Regions from separate parts of the Streptomyces sp. CA2R106 genome, predicted to be linked through region 1. Evidence: riboswitches for the same ligand, from Rfam matches in the RefSeq annotation. Region 1 holds a riboswitch; each other region holds the start of a gene.

What was found. A riboswitch is a leader RNA that binds a small molecule or an ion and turns the genes downstream of it on or off. The one in region 1 is predicted to bind cobalamin.
Region 2: linked by a shared signal. The riboswitch ahead of metE (5-methyltetrahydropteroyltriglutamate--homocysteine S-methyltransferase) and the one ahead of cobN (cobaltochelatase subunit CobN) in region 1 are both predicted to bind cobalamin.
Region 3: linked by a shared signal. The riboswitch ahead of WA788_RS08120 (cobalamin biosynthesis protein) and the one ahead of cobN (cobaltochelatase subunit CobN) in region 1 are both predicted to bind cobalamin.
Region 4: linked by a shared signal. The riboswitch ahead of WA788_RS06030 (CbtB domain-containing protein) and the one ahead of cobN (cobaltochelatase subunit CobN) in region 1 are both predicted to bind cobalamin.

What each region holds. Positions count from the first base shown of each region.
Region 1 covers NZ_JBAGKC010000002.1:61,696-66,686, reverse strand. The annotation lists gene WA788_RS03385 (precorrin-2 C(20)-methyltransferase) at 1-322, opposite strand, end outside; gene WA788_RS03380 (precorrin-8X methylmutase) at 319-999, opposite strand; gene WA788_RS03375 (precorrin-3B synthase) at 996-2,516, opposite strand; cobalamin riboswitch at 2,601-2,723, shown strand; gene cobN (cobaltochelatase subunit CobN) at 2,908-4,991, shown strand, end outside.
Region 2 covers NZ_JBAGKC010000014.1:148,470-153,460, reverse strand. The annotation lists gene WA788_RS21040 (TetR family transcriptional regulator) at 1-61, opposite strand, end outside; gene WA788_RS21035 (MFS transporter) at 227-1,720, shown strand; cobalamin riboswitch at 1,816-2,034, shown strand; gene metE (5-methyltetrahydropteroyltriglutamate--homocysteine S-methyltransferase) at 2,210-4,528, shown strand; gene cobF (precorrin-6A synthase (deacetylating)) at 4,587-4,991, opposite strand, start outside.
Region 3 covers NZ_JBAGKC010000004.1:47,803-52,793, forward strand. The annotation lists gene WA788_RS08100 (inorganic phosphate transporter) at 1-959, shown strand, start outside; gene WA788_RS08105 (hypothetical protein) at 971-1,183, shown strand; gene WA788_RS08110 (SDR family oxidoreductase) at 1,380-2,126, shown strand; gene WA788_RS08115 (SDR family oxidoreductase) at 2,142-3,065, shown strand; cobalamin riboswitch at 3,175-3,306, shown strand; gene WA788_RS08120 (cobalamin biosynthesis protein) at 3,418-4,374, shown strand; gene WA788_RS08125 (cobyric acid synthase) at 4,383-4,991, shown strand, end outside.
Region 4 covers NZ_JBAGKC010000003.1:100,084-105,074, reverse strand. The annotation lists gene WA788_RS06045 (HoxN/HupN/NixA family nickel/cobalt transporter) at 1-624, opposite strand, end outside; gene WA788_RS06040 ((2Fe-2S)-binding protein) at 797-1,636, opposite strand; gene WA788_RS06035 (CbtA family protein) at 1,685-2,551, opposite strand; gene WA788_RS06030 (CbtB domain-containing protein) at 2,579-2,797, opposite strand; cobalamin riboswitch at 2,837-2,992, opposite strand; gene metX (homoserine O-acetyltransferase MetX) at 2,991-4,232, opposite strand; gene WA788_RS06020 (bifunctional o-acetylhomoserine/o-acetylserine sulfhydrylase) at 4,235-4,991, opposite strand, start outside.

The DNA.
Region 1 (4,991 bases):
CCGCCAGCCGCGCCGCGGCCTGCTCGTAGAACTCCTCCATCGCGCCCTGGTAGCCGCCGGGGTGGTCGGTGGTCTCGGTGGTGACCGGGTAGACGAGCTGCTCCTCGATCTGGCCCGCGCGCAGGTACCCCGCCGCGATCCCGCGGGCGATCGACCGGCCGTGCCGCGCGCTGTGGTACGCCACCACGTCGGCCGCCGAGATCACCTCCACGGCGCGTACGGTCAGCAGCTTCGGGTCGCCGGGGCCCAGGCCGACCCCGTAGAGCCGCCCCACGCTGTCGGATGCGGCCGTCTCGTGGGCCGCTGACGGACGGCTGCTCATTCTTCCTCGCTCGCGATCGCGTTGAGCGCGGCGGCCGCGATGGCGCTGCCGCCGCGCCTGCCGTGCACCACCAGGTACTCGAGGGCCGACGGGTCGGCGGCCAGGGCCTGCTTCGACTCGGCCGCGCCGACGAAGCCGACCGGGACGCCGATGACCGCGGCCGGCCGCGGGCCGCCCGCGGCGACGAGTTCGAGCAGCCGGAACAGCGCGGTGGGCGCGTTGCCGACCGCCACGACCGCGCCCTCCAGCCGGTCCCGCCACAAATCCAGGGCCGCCGCGGTGCGGGTGGTGCCGAGTTCCGCGGCGAGCGCGGGCACCGACGGGTCGCCCAGCGTGCAGATCACCTCGTTGTCCGCGGGCAGCCGCTTGCGGGTCACCCCGCTGGCGACCATCGCGGCGTCGCACAGGATCGGCGCCCCGGCCCGCAGCGCCGCGCGGGCCCGCGCGACCACGCCGGGCGAGTACGCCAGGTCGGCGACCAGGTCGACCATGCCGCAGGCGTGGATCATCCGCACCGCGACCTGGGCGACGTCCGCGGGCAGCCCGCCGAGGTCCGCCTCGGCGCGGATCGTGGCGAAGGAGCGGCGGTAGATGGCCGCACCGTCCTTCTCGTACGCGTAGGGGTACGCGGAGCCCGGGGGGACCGGGGGCACAGGGGGCACGGTGGTCTCGCTCATTCGGTCGGCGCGCCGCGGCGCGCGGCCGCCACGGTGGCGGCGAGGTCGGCGGGCCGGGGGTGGGCGCTTCGCAGCGGGGCCCCGGTACGGAAGAGGTCCACACGGTAGCCGTTCGAGGTGGCGACGACTTCGACGCGGTCGGGGGTGCGGGGGCGGCCGCAGGCGCGGGAGCAGCCGGACCAGTGGACGGGGAGGGGGCGGGGGGTGGTGCCCCCGGGTTCCCCGCTCCCGGGTTGTGTGCCCTCGGGCTGTGTGTCCCCGGGTTCCCCGCTCCCGGGGGTGGGGCGGGAGGGCTCGGCGTCCCCGGGTGCCGGGTGGACGAGGGCCGCCGCGTCCGCGCGGACGTCGGCGAGCGACTTCGCGCAGCCGGGCCGCCCGGCACACGCGCTCACGCCCACCCACGGGGAGCCCGGGTCCGTCACCAGTCCGGCCGCCGCGAGCGCGGCCAGCTCCGCCCGGGCCCGGTCGGCGGGCACCCCGGGGACGACGGCGCCGCGCCACGGGGTGAGCCGCAGCTGCGCGGCCGGGGTGCGGGCGGCGAGCGCGCACAGGGCGCGCCACTGGTCGGGGGTGAGGCGGCCGAGGGGGGCGAGGACGGAGAGGGCGAGGGGGCCGCCGGGGGCGGCCGGGTGCGGGATGGGGCCGATTGCGGGGGGCACTGTGGGTGCTGTGTGTGCGGCTTCCCCCCGGGTGCCGGCGGGGGAGGCGGCGGGCGGGGCCGCGGTGGTGGCGGGCGGTGCGGTGAGACGGCCGGCGAGGTCCGCGGTGAGGGCCGCGCCGCGGTCGGGCAGGTCGGCCACCCGCCACGCGGTGGGCTCGCCGCCGCCGTCGGGCGTGGCCGCGGCGAGGAAGCCCTCCGCGGCGAGCAGTGCGGCCCGGGGCGCGTCGGCGGCGGGAAGGCGGAGGGCCGGGTTGCGGCCGACCCGCAGCAGCGCCGTCCCGTCCGGCGCCGCGCGCAGCGTCACGTCGGGTCCCAGGGCCGCGACGTCGCCGCGCCCGTCGTCCAGCGCGAAGAGGAACCGCCCGGACAGCGCCGCGGCCGCCGCGCTCCCGCACAGCAGCCCGTCCAGCTCCCGCAGCCAGCCCCCGACGTCCAGGTGCCCCTGCCCGTCCAGGCCCGACAGCGGCGACGCCACGACGTTCCGTACCCGCTCGTGCGCCGCAGACGGCAGCAGCCCGGCCGCGCCCAGCAGTTGGGCCAGCTCCGCCCCGCAGCCCGCGGCCAGGCCGCGCAGTTGGACGTTGCCGCGCGAAGTGAGATGGACATCACCGTCGCCGAACCGCCGGGCCGCCTCGCCCAGCCGTTCGGCCTGCGCCGCGCCGAGCGCACCGCCCGGGACGCGGACCCTGGCCAGCGCGCCGTCGTCGGCGGTGTGCAGCCGAAGGGCCCCCGGGCAGGCGTCCGCCCGGCCGCGCGGGGCCCGGGCGGCTTCCCCTACCGCCGCGTTGACGTCCGCCGGGCATGCGTCGGCGGTCGGCCGCGGCGGCTGGACGGGCTGGTCGGGGGCGGTGGACATGGCGGCGAGCATACCGACCGTGCCACAAATCGGGTCATCTGCCGAATGCGTACGGCGCTTACTATGCTCCCGGTGCGGACCTTCCGGTTCGCCATTGCCGCAGACGGCGACAGGGGAGGAAGCCCGGTGCGAATCCGGCGCGGTCCCGCCACTGTGAACTTGGCCACCGGTGCCTCCGGCGGTCGAGCGAGCCAGGAACTCCCGCCGTCCGACACCACCCGGGGCGCGGACACCCCGAGGAAGGGTTTTCGTTGTGACCGGATCATCCGAGTTGCCCCGTTCCGCCGACTCCAGCACCACCGCCCCGGTGCGGGGTGGCGAGGAACTGCCCCCGGCCGAAGCGCCTTCGCCCGCCGGTGAGCAGGGGCTCGGCGGGCCGCATCCCGAACGGGTGCTGCTGCTGAGCACGTCGGACACGGACCTGCTCAGCGCTCGGGCGGCCGGGGGACCGGTGGCGTACCGGTTCGCGAACCCGACGCGGGTGGACGTGGCGCTGCTGCCGGAGCTGCTGGAGGGCGTCGGCCTGGTCGTCGTACGCCTGCTGGGCGGACTGCGGGCGTGGCAGGAGGGGCTGGACGCGCTGCTGGCGACGACCCTGCCGGTGGTGGTGCTGAGCGGCGAACAGGCGCCGGACGCCCAGCTGATGGCGGCGTCCACGGTGCCGGTGGGCCTCGCGGCCGAGGCGCATGCGTACCTGGCGCACGGCGGCCCGGCCAACCTGGAGCAGCTCGCCCGCTTCCTGTCCGACACGGTGCTGCTCACCGGCCACGGCTTCGAACCGCCCGCGCCCGCGCCCTCCTGGGGCCCGCTGGAGCGGACGGCCGCCGCGGCGCCCGCGGACGCCCCCGCCGTCGCCGTGCTCTACTACCGCGCCCACCACATGAGTGGGAACACCGCGTTCGTCGGCGCCCTGTGCGACGCGATCGAGGCGGCCGGGGCCCGGGCGCTGCCGTACTTCGTCGCCTCCCTGCGCACCCCCGAGCCCGGACTCGTCGCAGAACTGTCCGCCGCCGACGCGATCGTCACCACCGTGCTCGCCGCCGGCGGCACCCGCCCCGCCGACGCGTCCGCGGGCGGCGACGACGACGCGTGGGACGCGGGCGCGCTCACCGGCCTGGACGTCCCCGTGCTCCAGGCGCTGTGCCTGACCGGCTCGCGCGCCGCGTGGCTGGCGAACGACGAGGGCGTCTCCCCGCTCGACGCGGCCACCCAGATCGCGGTGCCCGAGTTCGACGGGCGGCTGATCACCGTCCCGTTCTCGTTCAAGGAGGTCGACGCCGACGGCCTGCCCGCCTACGTCGCCGACCCCGAGCGCGCCGCCCGCGTGGCCGGCATCGCCGTACGGCACGCCCGGCTGCGGCACATACCCGCCGCCGACAAGCGCCTGGCCCTGGTGCTGTCCGCCTACCCCACCAAGCACTCCCGCATCGGCAACGCGGTCGGCCTCGACACCCCCGCCAGCGCGATGGCCCTGCTGCGCCGCCTGCGCGAGGAGGGCTACGACTTCGGGCCCGACCCCGTCCCCGGCCTCGACGCGCCGTCCGACGGCGGTCCCTCCGACGTCACCCCTTCCGACGGCTCCCCCCTCCACCCCGGCGACGCCCTCATCCGCGCCCTCATCGACGCCGGCGGCCACGACCAGGACTGGCTCACCGAGGAGCAGTTGGCCCGCAACCCCGTCCGGGTCCCCGCCGCCGACTACCGCCGCTGGTACGCCACCCTGCCGCGGGAACTGCGCGACGCGGTCGAGGAGCACTGGGGCCCGCCGCCCGGCGAGCTGTTCGTCGACCGCAGCCGCAACCCCGAGGGCGACATCGTGCTCGCCGCCCTCCGCCACGGGAACCTGCTGGTCCTCATCCAGCCGCCGCGCGGCTTCGGCGAGAACCCGATCGCGATCTACCACGACCCCGACCTGCCGCCCTCGCACCACTACCTGGCCGCGTACCACTGGATCGCCGCCCCCGCCGCGGACGGCGGCTTCGGCGCCGACGCGATGATCCACCTCGGCAAGCACGGCAACCTGGAGTGGCTGCCCGGCAAGAACGCCGGCCTGTCGGCGGCCTGCGGCCCGGACGCGGTCCTGGGCGACCTGCCGCTGGTCTACCCGTTCCTGGTCAACGACCCGGGCGAGGGCACCCAGGCCAAGCGCCGCGCCCACGCCACCCTCGTCGACCACCTCGTGCCGCCGATGGCCCGCGCCGACTCCTACGGCGACATCGCCCGCCTCGAGCAGCTGATGGACGAGCACGCCCAGATCGCGGCCATGGACCCGGCGAAGCTCCCGGCGATCCGCGCCCAGATCTGGACCCTCATCCAGGCCGCCCGCCTCGACCACGACCTGGGCCTGGCCGACCGCCCCGACGACGAGGGCTTCGACGACTTCCTGCTGCACGTCGACGGCTGGCTCTGCGAGATCAAGGACGCCCAGATCCGCGACGGCCTGCACGTCCTCGGCCAGGCCCCGGCCGGTACCGA
Region 2 (4,991 bases), on a different contig from region 1:
AGAGCCGGAAGGCGACCTCGATCGTCGCCGCGCGGTTGTCCGCGCGCTTGCGTTCGCGCATCCCGTCGATGTGCGCCTCCTCGGTGTACGGCCGTACGTCAACGATCCGATTGAATCCTATGCACGTTCGTGGCACCGTATGCCACATGGCACCGTGTGCCACGAAATCCGCGCGGGCCGCCGGACGGCCGCGCAGGCCAGGGCATGTCCAGAGCGAGGAGCAACCGTGGTGAAGAACTCGGAGCACGCCCCCGAGGCGTCGGAGGCGGCCGCCGACGGCGACGGCCGGGCCGGCTCGCGGCCCGGCTGGCAACCGGCCGAGATCGCCGCGCTCGCGGTGGTCTCGCTCGCCGGGCTGCTCGCCTCGCTCACCCAGTCGCTGCTGATCCCGGTGCTGCCGAAGATCACCACCGACCTGCACAGCTCCACCGGCGACGTGCAGTGGCTGCTGACGTCCACGCTGCTGGTCGCGTCCGTCGCGGTGCCGGTGGCCGGCCGGCTCGGCGACCTGTACGGCAAGAAGGTCACGCTGATCGCGGCGGCGGCCGCGCTCTGCGTCGGCTCGCTGGTCTCCGCGCTGAGCGACGGCCTGGTGCCGATGATCGTCGGCCGCGCGATCGTCGGCGTCTCGATGGCCGTGATCCCGCTGGGCATCAGCCTGTTGAGCTCGATCCTGCCGCGCGAGCGGGCATCGGCGGGGATCGCCCTGGTCAGCGCGATGCTCGGGATCGGCGGCGCGCTCGGGGTGCCGATGGCCGCGTGGATCGGCGAGCACGCCGACTACCACCTGCTCTTCTGGATCTGCGCGGCCGGCGGCGCGCTGTCGGTGCTCGGCACCTGGCTGCTGCTCAGCGAGCCGCCCGGGCGCTCCACCGGCCGGCTCGACCTGCCGGGCACCGTGGTGCTCGCCGGCGGCCTGGTCTGCCTGCTGCTGCCGCTGAGCCAGGCGTCCAGTTGGGGCTGGTCGTCGCCGACCACGATCGGCCTGCTGGTCGCCGCGGCGGTGCTGCTGGCCGGGTTCGTGGTCTGGGAGCGCCGCGCGGCCTCGCCGCTGGTCGACGTCCGGGTCAACGCCGCGCCCGCGCTGCTGCTGACGAACGTCGCGTCCGTCTGCGTCGGCTTCGCGCTGTTCGCCACGCTCATCGGCACCGCCTCCTACGTGGAGGCGCCGCGCGTGACCGGCTACGGCTTCGGCTCGTCCGTGGTGGTGGGCGGCCTGTGCCTGCTGCCCAGCGGCGTGGCGATGCTCATCCTGTCGCCGGCCTCGGCGGCGATCACCAACGCGGTCGGGCCGAAGATCACCCTGGCCATCGGCGCGACCATCGTGGCGGCCGGCTTCGTGGTGCGGATCGCGCTCACCGGCCACCTGTGGGAGATCATCCTCGGCACCAGCATCGCCGGGGCCGGCACCGGTATCGCGTACGCGGCCATGCCCGCGCTGATCAACCTCGCCGCGCCGCGCTCGGCCCTCGCGGCCGCCAACGGCCTCAACTCGCTCTTCCGCTCCGTCGGCAGCTCGCTGGCCAGCGCGGTCGGCGGCACCCTGTTCGCCTCGCAGGTGATCGTGCTGGGCGGCCAGGCCATACCCTCCCTGCACGCCTACCGGCTGCTCTTCGGGATCTGCGCGGGCGCGGCCCTGCTCGGCGCCCTGATCGCGCTGACGGTGCCCACCTCGCCGCAGGAGGAGGAAGCCGCGCAGGCGGAACCGGTACCGGCCTGACGCTCCCCGCCTGATGCTCCCCCGGCCGGGTGGAACACCCCGGCCGGGGCCGCCGGGACGGGAAAAGGGGCGGCCCGGCGGCGCCCGCGCGATCTATGCTGGCGGGTGCAGCTGGTTCGCCCCTGCCCGCCAGGCAGGCGCGTCGCAAGAGGGAACCCGGTGGGAATCCGGGACTGCCCCGCAGCGGTGAGTGGGAACGACCGCCGTCAGACGCACTGGGTCCGCCTCGGACCTGGGAAGCGACGGCCAGTAGGTGTCTGCCCCCGGCAGGCGTGCCCGCGAGTCCGAAGACCTGCCCGTTGCCCGTACGCGACCACTCGCGTGCGGAAGTCCCGGTGACCTCGTGGGCGGGTCGGCGTACATGGGCAGGCAGGTGGACGAGCGCGCGCCGTCGTCGGTGCGCCGGGTCCGTACCGGTCCGGTGTGCCGCCTTCGCACCCTCGTCCCGTCGCCGGGATGCCAGGGAGACATCTCGCGAAGGAGAGTTCCGTGTCAGCGAAGTCCGCAGCCGCGGCAGCACGGGCCACCGTGTACGGCTACCCCCGCCAGGGACAGCACCGGGAACTGAAGAAGGCCGTCGAGGGCTACTGGAAGGGCCAAGTCGGCGCCGACGCCCTCCGGCAGACCGCCGCCGACCTGCGCCGCGCCAACTGGCGGCAGCTCGCCGGGGCCGGCCTCCACGAACTGCCCACCGGCGACTTCTCGTACTACGACCACGTGCTCGACACCAGCGTCATGGTCGGCGCCGTGCCCGAGCGGCACCGCGCGGCCGTCGCCGCCGACCGGCTCGACGGCTACTTCGCGATGGCCCGCGGCACCCAGGACACGGCGCCGCTGGAGATGACGAAGTGGTTCGACACCAACTACCACTACCTGGTGCCCGAGTTGGGTCCGGACACCGTCTTCCGCGCGGACTCCTCCCAGCAGGTCGGCGAGCTGCGCGAGGCCCTCGCGCTCGGGTACGACGCGCGGCCGGTGCTCGTCGGCCCCGTGACCTACCTGCTGCTCGCCAAGGCCGCGCCCGGCGCGCCGGCCGGGTTCGAGCCGCTGTCCCTGCTGGACCGGCTGCTGCCGGTGTACGCGGAGGTGCTCGCCGACCTGCGGGCCGCCGGCGCGGCGTGGGCGCAGCTCGACGAGCCCGCCCTCGTACAGGACCGCACGCCGGCCGAACTGGCCGCGGCCGAGCGCGCCTACCGCGCGCTGGGCGGCGCCGCCGACCGGCCGAAGCTGCTCGTCGCGTCCTACTTCGACCGGCTCGGCGAGGCGCTGCCGGTGCTGGCCGCGGCCCCCGTCGAGGGCCTGGCACTGGACTTCACCGGCCCGGCCGCCGCCAACCTCGACCACCTCGCCGCCGTCGGCGGGCTGCCCGGCAAGCGCCTGGTCGCCGGTGTCGTCGACGGCCGCAACATCTGGATCAACGACCTCCAACGGTCGCTGTCCACGCTCGGCACCCTCCTCGGCCTCGCCGACCGCGTCGACGTCGCCGCCTCCTGCTCGCTGCTGCACGTGCCGCTGGACACCGCGCCCGAACGGGACATCGACCCGCAGGTGCGGCGCTGGCTGGCCTTCGCGCGGCAGAAGGCCGCCGAGGTCGCCACGCTCGCCAGGGGCCTGGCCGAGGGCACCGGCAGCATCGCGGGCGAACTCGCCGCCTGCCGCGCCGCCCTCGCCTCCCGCGCGGCCTCCCCGATCACCCGCGACCCCGCCGTACGCGCCCGGGTCGCGGCGGTCACCGACGCCGACGCCCACCGCGCCCAGCCGTACCCGGAGCGGGCCGCCGCCCAGCGGGCCCGCCTCGGGCTGCCGCTGCTGCCCACCACCACCATCGGCTCCTTCCCGCAGACCGCCGAGCTGCGCACCGCCCGCGCCGACCTGCGCGCCGGGCGGATCGACCCGGCCGGCTACGAGGAGCGGATCAGGGCCGAGATCGGCGAGGTGATCTCCTTCCAGGAGCGGACGGGCCTGGACGTGCTGGTGCACGGCGAGCCCGAGCGCAACGACATGGTCCAGTACTTCGCCGAGCAGCTCACCGGCTACCTCGCCACGCGGCACGGCTGGGTCCAGTCCTACGGCACCCGGTACGTGCGCCCGCCGATCCTGGCCGGGGACATCTCCCGGCCCGGGCCGATGACCGTGCGCTGGACCTCCTACGCGCAGTCGCTGACCTCACGCCCGGTCAAGGGCATGCTCACCGGCCCGGTCACCATGCTCGCCTGGTCCTTCGTCCGCGACGACCAGCCGCCCGGCGACACCGCCCGGCAGGTCGCCCTCGCACTGCGCGACGAGGTGGCCGACCTGGAGGCGGCCGGGACGGCGGTGATCCAGGTCGACGAGCCGGCGCTGCGCGAGACGCTGCCGCTGCGCGCGGCCGACCGCCCCGCCTACCTGGCCTGGGCAACCACGGCCTTCCGGCTCACCACCGCGGCGGCCGGTCCGGCCACCCAGATCCACACCCACATGTGCTACGCCGAGTTCGGGGACATCGTGCAGGCCATCGAGGACCTCGACGCCGACGTCATCAGCCTGGAGGCCGCCCGCTCCCACATGCAGGTCGCCACCGAACTCGCCGGCCGCGGCTACCCGCGGGAGGCCGGTCCGGGCGTCTACGACATCCACTCGCCGCGCGTACCGGACGCGCAGGAGGCGGCGGCCCTGCTGCGCAAGGGACTTGAGGCCATCCCGGCCGAGCGGCTGTGGGTCAACCCGGACTGCGGCCTGAAGACCCGCGGCTGGCCCGAGACCCGGGCGTCCCTGGCCCACCTGGTGGCAGCCGCCCGCACGGTCCGGGCGGAGCTGGCCGCGAACTGACCCGGCCCGGCCGCGGGTCGGGGGGCGAGGGCCCGCCGGTCCGCGGCCGGGCGCCGGGTCACGGCCGGGTGCGGCGCAGCAGGTAGGTGTCCATGATCCAGCCGTGCCGGGCGCGGGCCTGCGCCCGGACCTCCCGGATGCGGTCGGCGACGTCGGCGAGCGGGCCGGCGACCAGGATCTCGTCCGGGGTGCCGAGGTAGGCGCCCCAGTAGATCCAGACGCCGTCGCCCTCGACCTGGGTGAAGGACTCGTGGGCGTCGAGCATCACGACCACGTCGCTGTCCACGCCGCCCTCCTGTCCGGGGAAGATCTCCGGGAGGCGGCGCGCGGGGGTGATGTGGACGGGCCGGCCGACCTGGTTCAGGCCGATCCGGTGCCGGGCGGCCAGCGCGGAGACGCTGCTGATGCCGGGCACCACCTCGACGTCGAAGGCGACGGTGCCGCGGGCGGCGATCTCGTCGAG
Region 3 (4,991 bases), on a different contig from region 1:
TCGTCTCGGTCGGCGCGCACGGCGTGCACGGGGACGCGGTCGTCATGAAAGTGATCATTCCGGCAGTGGCCGCGCCCGTCGTGGCCGGCCTCGCCTCGATGCTCGCCACCCGGCTCACCTACCGGCTCGGCCGCGCCGCCGATCCGGCGGCCACCTCGCGCGGCTACCGGGTCGGGCAGATCGCCTCCGCCGGGCTCGTGTCCCTCGCGCACGGCACCAATGACGCGCAGAAGACGATGGGCGTCATCACCCTCACGCTCATCGCCGGCGGTTCGCTCGCGCCCGGGTCCGACCCGCCGCTGTGGGTCATCTGCGCGGCCGGCACCGCGATCGCGCTGGGCACGTACATCGGCGGCTGGCGGATCATCAGGACCGTCGGCCGCGGCATCACCGACATCCAGCCGCAGCAGGGGTTCGCGGCGCAGACCGGCGCCGCGGCGACGATCCTGGCGTCCTCACACCTGGGGTTCGCGCTGTCGACGACGCAGGTCTGCTCCGGGTCGGTACTCGGGGCCGGGCTCGGGCGGCGCGGGGCGGTGGTTCACTGGGGCACCGCCGGGCGCATGGTCGCCGCGTGGGCGCTCACCCTTCCCGCGGCCGGGCTGGTCGCCGGCGCCGCGGCCTACCTCGCCGACCGCGGGACCTGGGGGGTCACCACGGTCGGCGTGATCGGCCTCGCGGTGTGCGCGGTGGTCCGTACGGCGGCCCGCCGCAAGCCGGTCACGCACGCGAACGTCAACGACGCCGCGGCCGCCGAGGCCCCCGTCCCGGCCACGGTCCCGGTCCCGGCCGCACCGGCCGTCCACCTCGCCCCCACCACCCCCGCCGTCCGTCTCGTCCCGGTCACCGTGGTCGACAGCGCCTCCGAGCCCGCGGCCGAGCCGCAACCCGCCCCCGGGCCCGCCGTTCCGGCGGCCTCCCCCGTCCCGCCTCCCGCCTCCGCTCCCACCACGGTCTGAAAGGGCACGCCATGAGCATCGACTGGCACGCGCTCGGCACGGTCCTCGCGGTCACACTGCTGTCCACCGTCGGCCTCGTCGGGGTCTTCACGCTCGGCATCGTCGGGCTCTCCCGCCCCTCGTCCGCCCAGGGCACCGCGCTCCTGACGCGCACCGGCGCCTACCTGTGCTTCGCGGCCTGCGCCGCCGCCGTCGCCTACGGCATCCACCTCATAGCCGGCTGAGCGCACCCTCCCTCCGCCGTCACCCCGGCCCGCCGCCGGGACCCGCCACCTGGGTCCCGGCGGCGGGCTGTTCGCATGCCGGCGCCCGCGGGCCCCTCTCCTGTTTTCGCCGATAACACTCTGACCGAATCATCGATCCCCATCTGTGTTATCGTTGATCTCGTCAGATCGTATCGACGAAAACAAGGAGGACGCCATGTCCACCAGCGCCACCCCTGTCCGCGTCGCCCTGGTCACCGGTGGGTCCGGTGGCATCGGCCGGGCCGTCGTCCGGCGGCTCGCCCGCGACGGGTACGCCCTGGGCATCCACTACGCCGGCAACAAGGCCGCCGCCGAGGCGCTCGCCGAGGAGATCACGGGCGCCGGGGGCCGGGCCGTCACCGTCGGCGGCGACGTCGCCGACGAGCACGCCATGGCCGCCGCCTTCGACACCGTGGAGGCCGCCTTCGGCGGGCTGGACGCCGTCGTGCACACCGCCGGCGTGATGCGGCTGAAGCCGATCGTCGACCTGGACCTCGCGGAGCTGGACGCGGTGCACCGCACCAACATCCGCGGCAGCTTCGTGGTCGACCAGCAGGCCGCCCGCCGGCTGCGCGCGGGCGGGGCCATCGTGAACCTCTCGACCTCCGTCGTGGGGCTCCAGTTCCCCGGCTACGGGGCCTACACCGCCAGCAAGGGCGCCGTCGAGGCGCTGACCCTGATCCTCGCCCGCGAGCTGCGCGGCCGGGACATCACCGTCAACGCGATCGCCCCCGGGCCCACCGCCACACCGCTGTTCATGGCCGGCAAGGACCAGGAGACCGTCGACCGCCTCGCGGCCCAGCCCCCGCTGGAGCGCCTGGGCACCCCCGAGGACATCGCCGAGGTGGCCGCCTTCCTGGCCGGCCCCGCCGGCCACTGGATCAACGGCCAGACCGTCCGCGCCAACGGCGGAATCATCTAGGAGGCAGGAACAGCCATGACACCAGCCACGACACACCGCACCGGTCCGAAGGTCATCGTCGTCACCGGCGCCTCCAGCGGCATCGGCAACCTCGCCGCCCGCTTCCTGGCCGGGGCCGGGCACACCGTCTACGCGGGCATGCGCGCCACCGCCGACCGCAACGCCCCCCGCGTGGCCGAACTCGCCGCGTACGCAGAGGCGGAGGGCGTGGACGTGCGCGGCATCGAGATGGACGTGCAGGACCAGGCGTCCGTCGACGCGGCGATCGAGCAGGTCACCGCCGAGCAGGGCCGGCTGGACGTGGTCGTCCACAACGCCGGCCACATGGCGCTGGGCCCGGCCGAGGCGTTCACCCCCGAACAGCTCGCCGCGCTCTACGACGCCAACGTCCTGTCCACCCAGCGCGTCAACCGCGCCGCGCTGCCGCACCTGCGCCGCCAGGGCGAGGGGCTGCTGGTGTGGGTGGGGTCGTCCTCCACCCGCGGCGGCCACCCGCCGTTCCTCGCCCCGTACTTCGCGGCGAAGGCGGGCATGGACGCACTGGCCGAGAGCTACGCCGCCGAGCTGGTCCGGTTCGGCATCGACACCGTCATCGTGGTGCCGGGAGCCTACCCGTCGGGCACCAACCACTTCGCCCACGCGGCCCGGCCGGCCGACACCGTACGGGACACCGCGTACGACGAGGCGTACGGCGCGGTGCGCGACTCCATGGCGCAGGCGCTCACCGACCTCTTCCCCGCGGGGCGGACCGTGGACGAGGTCGCGGACGAGATCGTCCGGGTGGTCGGACTGCCGCAGGGCGAGCGGCCGTTCCGCACCCACATCGACCCCAGCCGCGACGGCAGCGAGGTCGTGTCCGCGGTCAGCGACCGCATCCGCGCGGAGTTCTACCACCGCATCGGCATCCAGGAGCTGCTTCCCGAGCACGCCTCCCTCTGAGCCGGCCGCGCGCCCACCCGTCGGCGCGGGGCCGCAAAGCCGCAGGCAGGCCCGGTTGACGGGGTTTCTCCGGGCGTGGTGAACTGCCGGGAGCAATGCGGCGGCAGGAGAGGAAGTCGGTGCGAATCCGACGCGGTCCCGCCACTGTCACCGGGGAGTGCACTCCCGAAGCTGGAGGCCACGGCCGGCGCACGCCGGCGGGAAGGCCCGGGAGTGCGTTGATCCGGGAGCCAGGAGACTCTCACCGCCGGTCACGTCGAGCCAGGGCGCGGACCCTGAGTGAGGACTTCGCCATGCCCTGCACGCAGGCGGCACCCGCCCTGGCGGCCGCCGGTACCCGGATATCCGCGGCATGAGCGGCCGCCACCGTGCCTACGCGTACGGCGCCGCACTCGGCTTCCTCGGCGACCTCCTGATCGGCGACCCGCGCCGCGGCCACCCGGTGGCCGGGTTCGGGCGGGCCGCCGGCGCCCTGGAACAGCGCATGTGGCGCGACGACCGGGGCGCCGGCAGCGCGTACGCGGCGCTGTGCGTGGGCGGCGCGGTGGCCGCGGCCGCCGTCGCCGATCGGGCGGCCCGGCGCCGCCCGCTGCTGGGCGCGGCGCTGGCCGCGGCGGCCACCTGGTCGGTGCTGGGCGGCACTTCGCTCGCCCGGGAGGCCCGCACGATCGGCGCGGCGCTTCAGGCGGGCGACCTGGCCGCCGCCCGGGACCGGCTGCCGCACCTGTGCGGGCGGGACCCGGCCGCGCTGGACGCCGACGCGCTGGCGCGGGCGGTGGTGGAGTCGGTCGCGGAGAACACCTCGGACGCGGTGGTCGGCGCCCTGGTGTGGGGCGGGCTCGCGGGGGTGCCCGGGCTGGTCGGCTTCCGTGCCGCCAACACGCTGGACGCGATGGTCGGCCACCGCTCCCCGCGGCACCTGCGCTTCGGGTGGGCGGCCGCCCGGCTGGACGACGCGGCCGGCTACCCCGGCGCGCGGCTGACCGCCCTGCTCGCCGCGCTGGCCGGGCCGTATCCGCGCAGCGCGCTGGCCACCGCGCGCCGGGACGGGCCGCGGCACCCCTCGCCCAACGCCGGGCCGGTCGAGGCCGCGTTCGCGGGGGCGCTGCGGGTGCGGCTGGGCGGCACCCTGGCGTACGGGGGGCGGGTCGAGCACCGGCCGGTGCTGGGCGCGGGGTTCCGGCCGCCGCGGCCGGCCGACATCGGGCGCGCGGTGCGGCTGTCCCGCCGGGTCGGCGCGCTCGCGCTGGGCGCGTCGGTGCTGCTGTCGGCGGCCCGCGGCCGGACCGGCAGGAGGGGTGCGCGGTGAAGGGGCTGATGGTCGCCGGGACCGGTTCGGACACCGGCAAGAGCGTGGTGACCGCGGGGATCTGCCGGTGGCTGACCCGGCAGGGCCTGCGGGTGGCGCCGTTCAAGGGCCAGAACATGTCGCTCAACTCGTACGTGACCCGGGAGGGCGCCGAGATCGGCCGGGCGCAGGCGATGCAGGCGCAGGCGGCCGGGGTGGAGCCGTCGGCGCTGATGAACCCGGTGCTGCTCAAGCCGGGCGGCGAGCAGCGCAGCCAGGTGGTGGTGCTGGGCAGGCCGGTCGGCGAGCTGAGCGCGCGCGGCTACCACGGCGGCAAGCAGGCGGAGTTGCTCGGCACCGTGGTGGACTGCCTCCAGGAGCTGGGCCGTACGCACGACGCGGTGGTCTGCGAGGGCGCGGGCAGCCCCGCGGAGATCAACCTGCGCCGTACCGACATCGTCAACATGGCGGTGGCCAGGAGCGCGCGGCTGCCGGTGGTCGTGGTGGGCGACATCGACCGCGGCGGCGTCTTCGCGTCCTTCTACGGCACGACGGCGCTGCTCGCGAAGGAGGACCAGCGGCTCGTCGCGGGCTACCTGGTGAACAAGTTCCGCGGTGACGTCTCGCTGCTCCGGCCG
Region 4 (4,991 bases), on a different contig from region 1:
GTCGAAGCCGAGGCCGAAGAGCAGGCCGATCGGGTACATCTGCCACGGCTTGCTCACGGACTTCATCAGCCGACCCAGCAGGCGGTTCATCAGACCGCGGTTGTTGAGCTGGTCCTCCAGCGCCGCCTCGTCGAACTCGCCGTGCCGCATCCGCCGGAAGACCTTCCAGATGCCGCCCAGGATCAGCAGGTTGACCAGCGCGATCGCGTACAGGAACGTGCCCGAGACGGTGGTGCCGATCCAGCCGGTGACGTCGTGCAGCCCGGAGTTGTCGTGCGCCACCGGGTCGGCGAGCGACCTGATGCCCAGGGAGAGCAGGAAGGACAGCCCGAAGACGATCGAGGAGTGCCCGAGCGAGAACCAGAAGCCGACCGACAGCGGCCGCTTGCCCTCGCCCATCAGCTTGCGGGTGGTGTTGTCGATCGCGGCGATGTGGTCGGCGTCGAAGGCGTGCCGCATCCCGAGCGTGTAGGCGGTGACGCCGATGCCGACCCCGAAGACGCCGGTGCCCGTCCGGTAGTGGTGCGGGGCGACGATCACCGCGAGCGTGAACCAGCCGATGACGTGCAGCGCCACGATGAAGCCGGCCATACCGCCCAGCCGGGTCCACTCGGCACGCGACATCGACGCCGATATCCGCTGGAGGCGGGACCCCGCGGCGGGGCGGGTCTGGATGATGGAGGTCAACGTTGCGTCCTTTGCGACCGGGGGCGGGACACCTCGATGCGACACATTACTTGTTGCAAGTTGCTCGCAACAAGACCGGGTCCTCATGCCCGCAACGCTTTGACCTGCTTCATCCCGGGCGCACCGGCACACGGGAGAGCGCACAGTCGCCGCACAGCGCCCCGGCGTGACCCGGCGCGGCCCGGTAGATCAGGCAGCAGCTGCGCCGCCGGAAGGCGCCGTGGCCCCCGCCGGCGTCCGCCGGGGTGAGATGCCCGGCGCCGCGCAGCGGGCCGCCGGCCAGCAGCAGCCCGGTCAGCGCGCGGGCCCGCGCGGCGGCCTCCGGGCGGGCCCCGGCGACCATGCGGGCGGCGCCGGCGAGCGCGGACGCGGTGTTGCCCCGCAGGACGTGCGGGGAGACGCGGAAGTCCGCGCAGGCCGCGGTCAGTTCGCGGACCGGGCCGGAGAGGACCGCCGCCGCGAACGCGTCCGCGACCCCACCGAGGCCCGCCACCCTGCCGAGGTCCGCGACCCCACCGGTCTCCGCGGGCCCGGTCTCCGCCGGGGCGGGCGGGCCCGCGGCGCGGCCGGGCAGCCCCGGCAGGGCCAGCGGGTAGGGGCCGCCGAGCGCGGGCTGCCAGCGCAGGTCGGACAGCCGTACGGCGCCGGGCACGTGCCCGTACAGCACGGCCAGCGCCAGGTAGGGGGAGAGCAGCCGCGCCACCAGGCCCAGGTGGGTCACGGACGCGGCCACCCGCTCCTCGACCGCGTCCGGCTGCTGCCCGCCGCCCGCGGCCAGCACCCCGCGTACGGCGGCCACGCGGGCGGCCAGCACCCCGCTGCCGTCGCCCAGCTCGCCCATCGACCGCCAGCCGGAGCCGCCGCCGGCCGCATCGGCCGCCGCAGCGCTCTCGACCGCGAAGAACGGCCCCAGCTCCGCCAGGGCCGCTCTCGTCTCATCGCCGTGCACGGCGCCACCCTGCCGCGGCAGGGCGGGATGGCGCGCCGAGGCGCCCCCTCACGCCTCCACCGGGCCGACCCGGGGCGCCCGTGCGGCGCGGCCGGTCGGCGAGGCGCTCAGCACCCGCTCCGAAAGCGGCCCGAAGACCAGCGCGATCGCCGACCACAGCAGCAGCTGCGCGGCCACCGAGTACAAGCGGAACCGGAACAGCACGTCCGCAGGGAAGCCCGGGTAGACGATCCGCCCCGCCGGGTCGGTCAGCGGCTGAGGTGTCTCCGTGGCGTGGTTGCCGTACTGCTCGCGGTTGGCGGCCAGGTGTCCCAGCGCGGGCAGCAGGCCGATCACGACGCCGATGGCGACCACGAAGGCCGCACCGGCCAGCAGCGTGGCGTTCCACGTGCCGAACCGCCCCTGGAGCCGCCGCCCCAGCCACACCGCCAGCGCGAGCAGCGTGATCGAGCAGACCACCATGACCAGATAGAGCCCGGTGCGGGCCTTGATGGTGTCCTCGTGCCCGATCGCGGGCGGGTTCGCCGGGTACTTCACGAACGGCACCAGGTAGAAGCCGAGGAAGCCGCCGCCGGCCACCAGCAGCGCCAGCGTGCGCGGCCGGACGCCGCCCACCCGGCCCAGGCACACCGTGTAGACCACCGCGAACAGGGCGCCCATCGCCGCACCGAAGAGGACCAGGCCCACGCCCATGCCGACATCGGCCTGGACGGTGCGGCTGAACAGGTCGGGGCCGTCCGGGGAGACCGGCAGGCCCGCGGCCTTGTCCAGGGCGTTCTGCGCCGCGTCCCGGCCGCTCTCGTAGCTGATCGCCCGGTTGATCTGCGGTTCGGCGAAGATCCGCGCGAAGACGAACGCGAGCAGCCCGCCGATCGCGCCGGCGAGCACGCCGCGCAGTACGAGTCGTTTCTCCATGTCGAGTTGTCCGCCTGCCTGGTGTCGTCAGTGGCAGGGGAAGCCGAGGAAGTGCCGCGCGTCGTGCACGAACTCGTGGATGTGCATGTCCCGGCCGAAGACGGACACCGCGCCCTGGTCGACGCCGATGAAGTAGTAGGCGGCCAGCGCCAGGAGCGCGCTGCCGACCAGCCAGAGCACCGCCTTGGAGACGGGCAGGACAACCGGCGTGGCCTCGGTCGACGAAGGGGTGGACACAGAACTCACGGGTGGGGCCTCCTTCGGGGATACAGCGTCCCTCGGTTCGAATGGGGCGGCGTGACGGCGGAGTATCTGACTCCCGGACGCCCCCAGAGGCGACCGGTACACAGTGGCGCGACCGTGCCGGAGTTCCACCGGCTTCCTCACACCATCACGAACGGCCAGCGTACGGGCGGGCGAACCGGCACGTCAACGCGTGTCACCTGCTTCCCGCCACGCCGCGCGGGGGCCGCCGCGCCGCCGGAGGCGGCAGCAACTCCCCGACCAGCGCGGCCACTTGATCCACCTCGATGAGGAAGCCGTCATGCCCGTACGGCGAGTGGATCGTCCGCGTCCGGTCCGCGCCCGGGATGCCCGCCGCCAACTCCTCCTGCTGCGCGGTCGGGTAGAGCCGGTCGGAGTCGACCCCGGCCACCAGCGCGGGCGCCGTGACCCGCCGCAGCGCCGCCGCGGTGCCGCCCCGCCCGCGCCCCACGTCATGGGCGTTCATCGCCTCGGTGAGCACCACATAGCTGCCCGCGTCGAACCGGCGCACCAGCTTGTCCGCGTGGTGGTCGAGATACGACTCCACCGCGTACCGGCCGCCGTGCCAGGGCAGTTCACCGCGCTGCGGGTCCCGGCCGAAGCGCGCCCGCAGTTCCGGCTCGCTGCGGTACGTCAGGTGCGCCAGCCGGCGGGCCTGGCCGAGACCGGCGTGCGGGCCGCCGCCCGGCCCGGCGCCGTGGTAGTCGCCGCCGCGCCAGGCCGGGTCGGCCCGGATCGCCCGCAGCTGCACCGACGCCCAGCCGATCTGCTCGGCACTGGCCGCCGCCGGGCAGGCGAGCAGCAGCAGCGCGCCGACCCGCTCCGGGCGGCCGGCCGCCCACTCCAGCGCCCGCATGCCGCCCATCGACCCGCCGACCACCAGCGCCCACCGGTCGATGCCCAGCGCGTCCGCCAGGCCCGCCTCGGCCGCGACCTGGTCGCGCTGGGTCAGGAACGGGAAGGCGCCGCCCCACGGCCGCCCGTCCGGCCGGGCGGTGGCCGGGCCGGTGCTGCCCTGGCAGCCGCCCAGCACGTTGGGCGCCACCACGAAGAAGCGGTCGGTGTCCAGCGCCCGGCCCGGCCCGACCAGCGCGTCCCACCAGCCGGCCGTGGGATGGCCGGGCCCGGCAGGACCGGCGACGTGGCTGTCCCCGGTCAGCGCGTGCAGCACCAGGACCGCGTTCGACCCGTCGGGCGCGAGGCGGCCCCACGTCTCGTACGCCAGCCGCACCTCCGGCAGTTCGCCGCCCGCCTCCAGCGCGAGCGGCCCCGCCGCGCGGTGCCAGCGCCGCCGCCCGGGCGGGTCCCCCGGCCGCCACGCCCCGGAGGCGGGCGGCGGGAGGACCCCGCCGGCGCCGGCGGGTTCCGGGGCGGCGGCGGGCGATCCGGCGCCGGGGACCGGCGGCGTGCCAGGCACGGTCAGGACGCGCCCTTGGCCGCGCGGAACCCTGCTTCCAGGTCGGCCTTGAGGTCCGCGACGTTCTCGATGCCGACCGACAGCCGCACCAGGCCGGGCGTCGCACCGGTCTGCGCGAGCTGCGCCTCGTCGAGCTGGCTGTGCGTGGTGGAGGCCGGGTGGATGATCAGGCTGCGCACGTCGCCGATGTTCGCCAGGTGGCTGAAGAGCCGCACCGCGTCCACGAACCGCCGGCCGGCCTGTGCGCCGTCGCGCAGTTCGAAGGCGAGCACCGCGCCCGCGCCGCGCGGCAGGTAGCGCTGCCCGGCCTCGTACCAGGGGCTGGAGGGCAGGCCCGGGTAGTGCACCGCCGCGACCTCGTCGCGGGCCTGGAGCCACTCCGCGAGCTCCTGCGCGTTCGAGGAGTGCCGCTCCAGCCGCAGGGACAGCGTCTCGACGCCCTGGAGCAGCAGGAACGCCGAGTGCGGCGACAGCGCCGGGCCGAGGTCGCGCAGCAGCTGCACCCGCAGCTTGACCGCATAGGCGCCGGGGCCGAGCGCCGGCCAGTACTGGAGGCCGTGGTAGCTCGGGTCGGGCGCGGAGAAGTCCGGGAAGCGGTCGGCGTGCGCCCCGAAGTCGAAGCTGCCGCCGTCCACGACCACACCGGCGATGGTGGTGCCGTGGCCGCCGAGGAACTTCGTCGCCGAGTGCACCACCACGTCCGCGCCGTGCCGCAGCGGCTGGAGCAGGAAGGGCGTCGGCACCGTGTTGTCCACGATC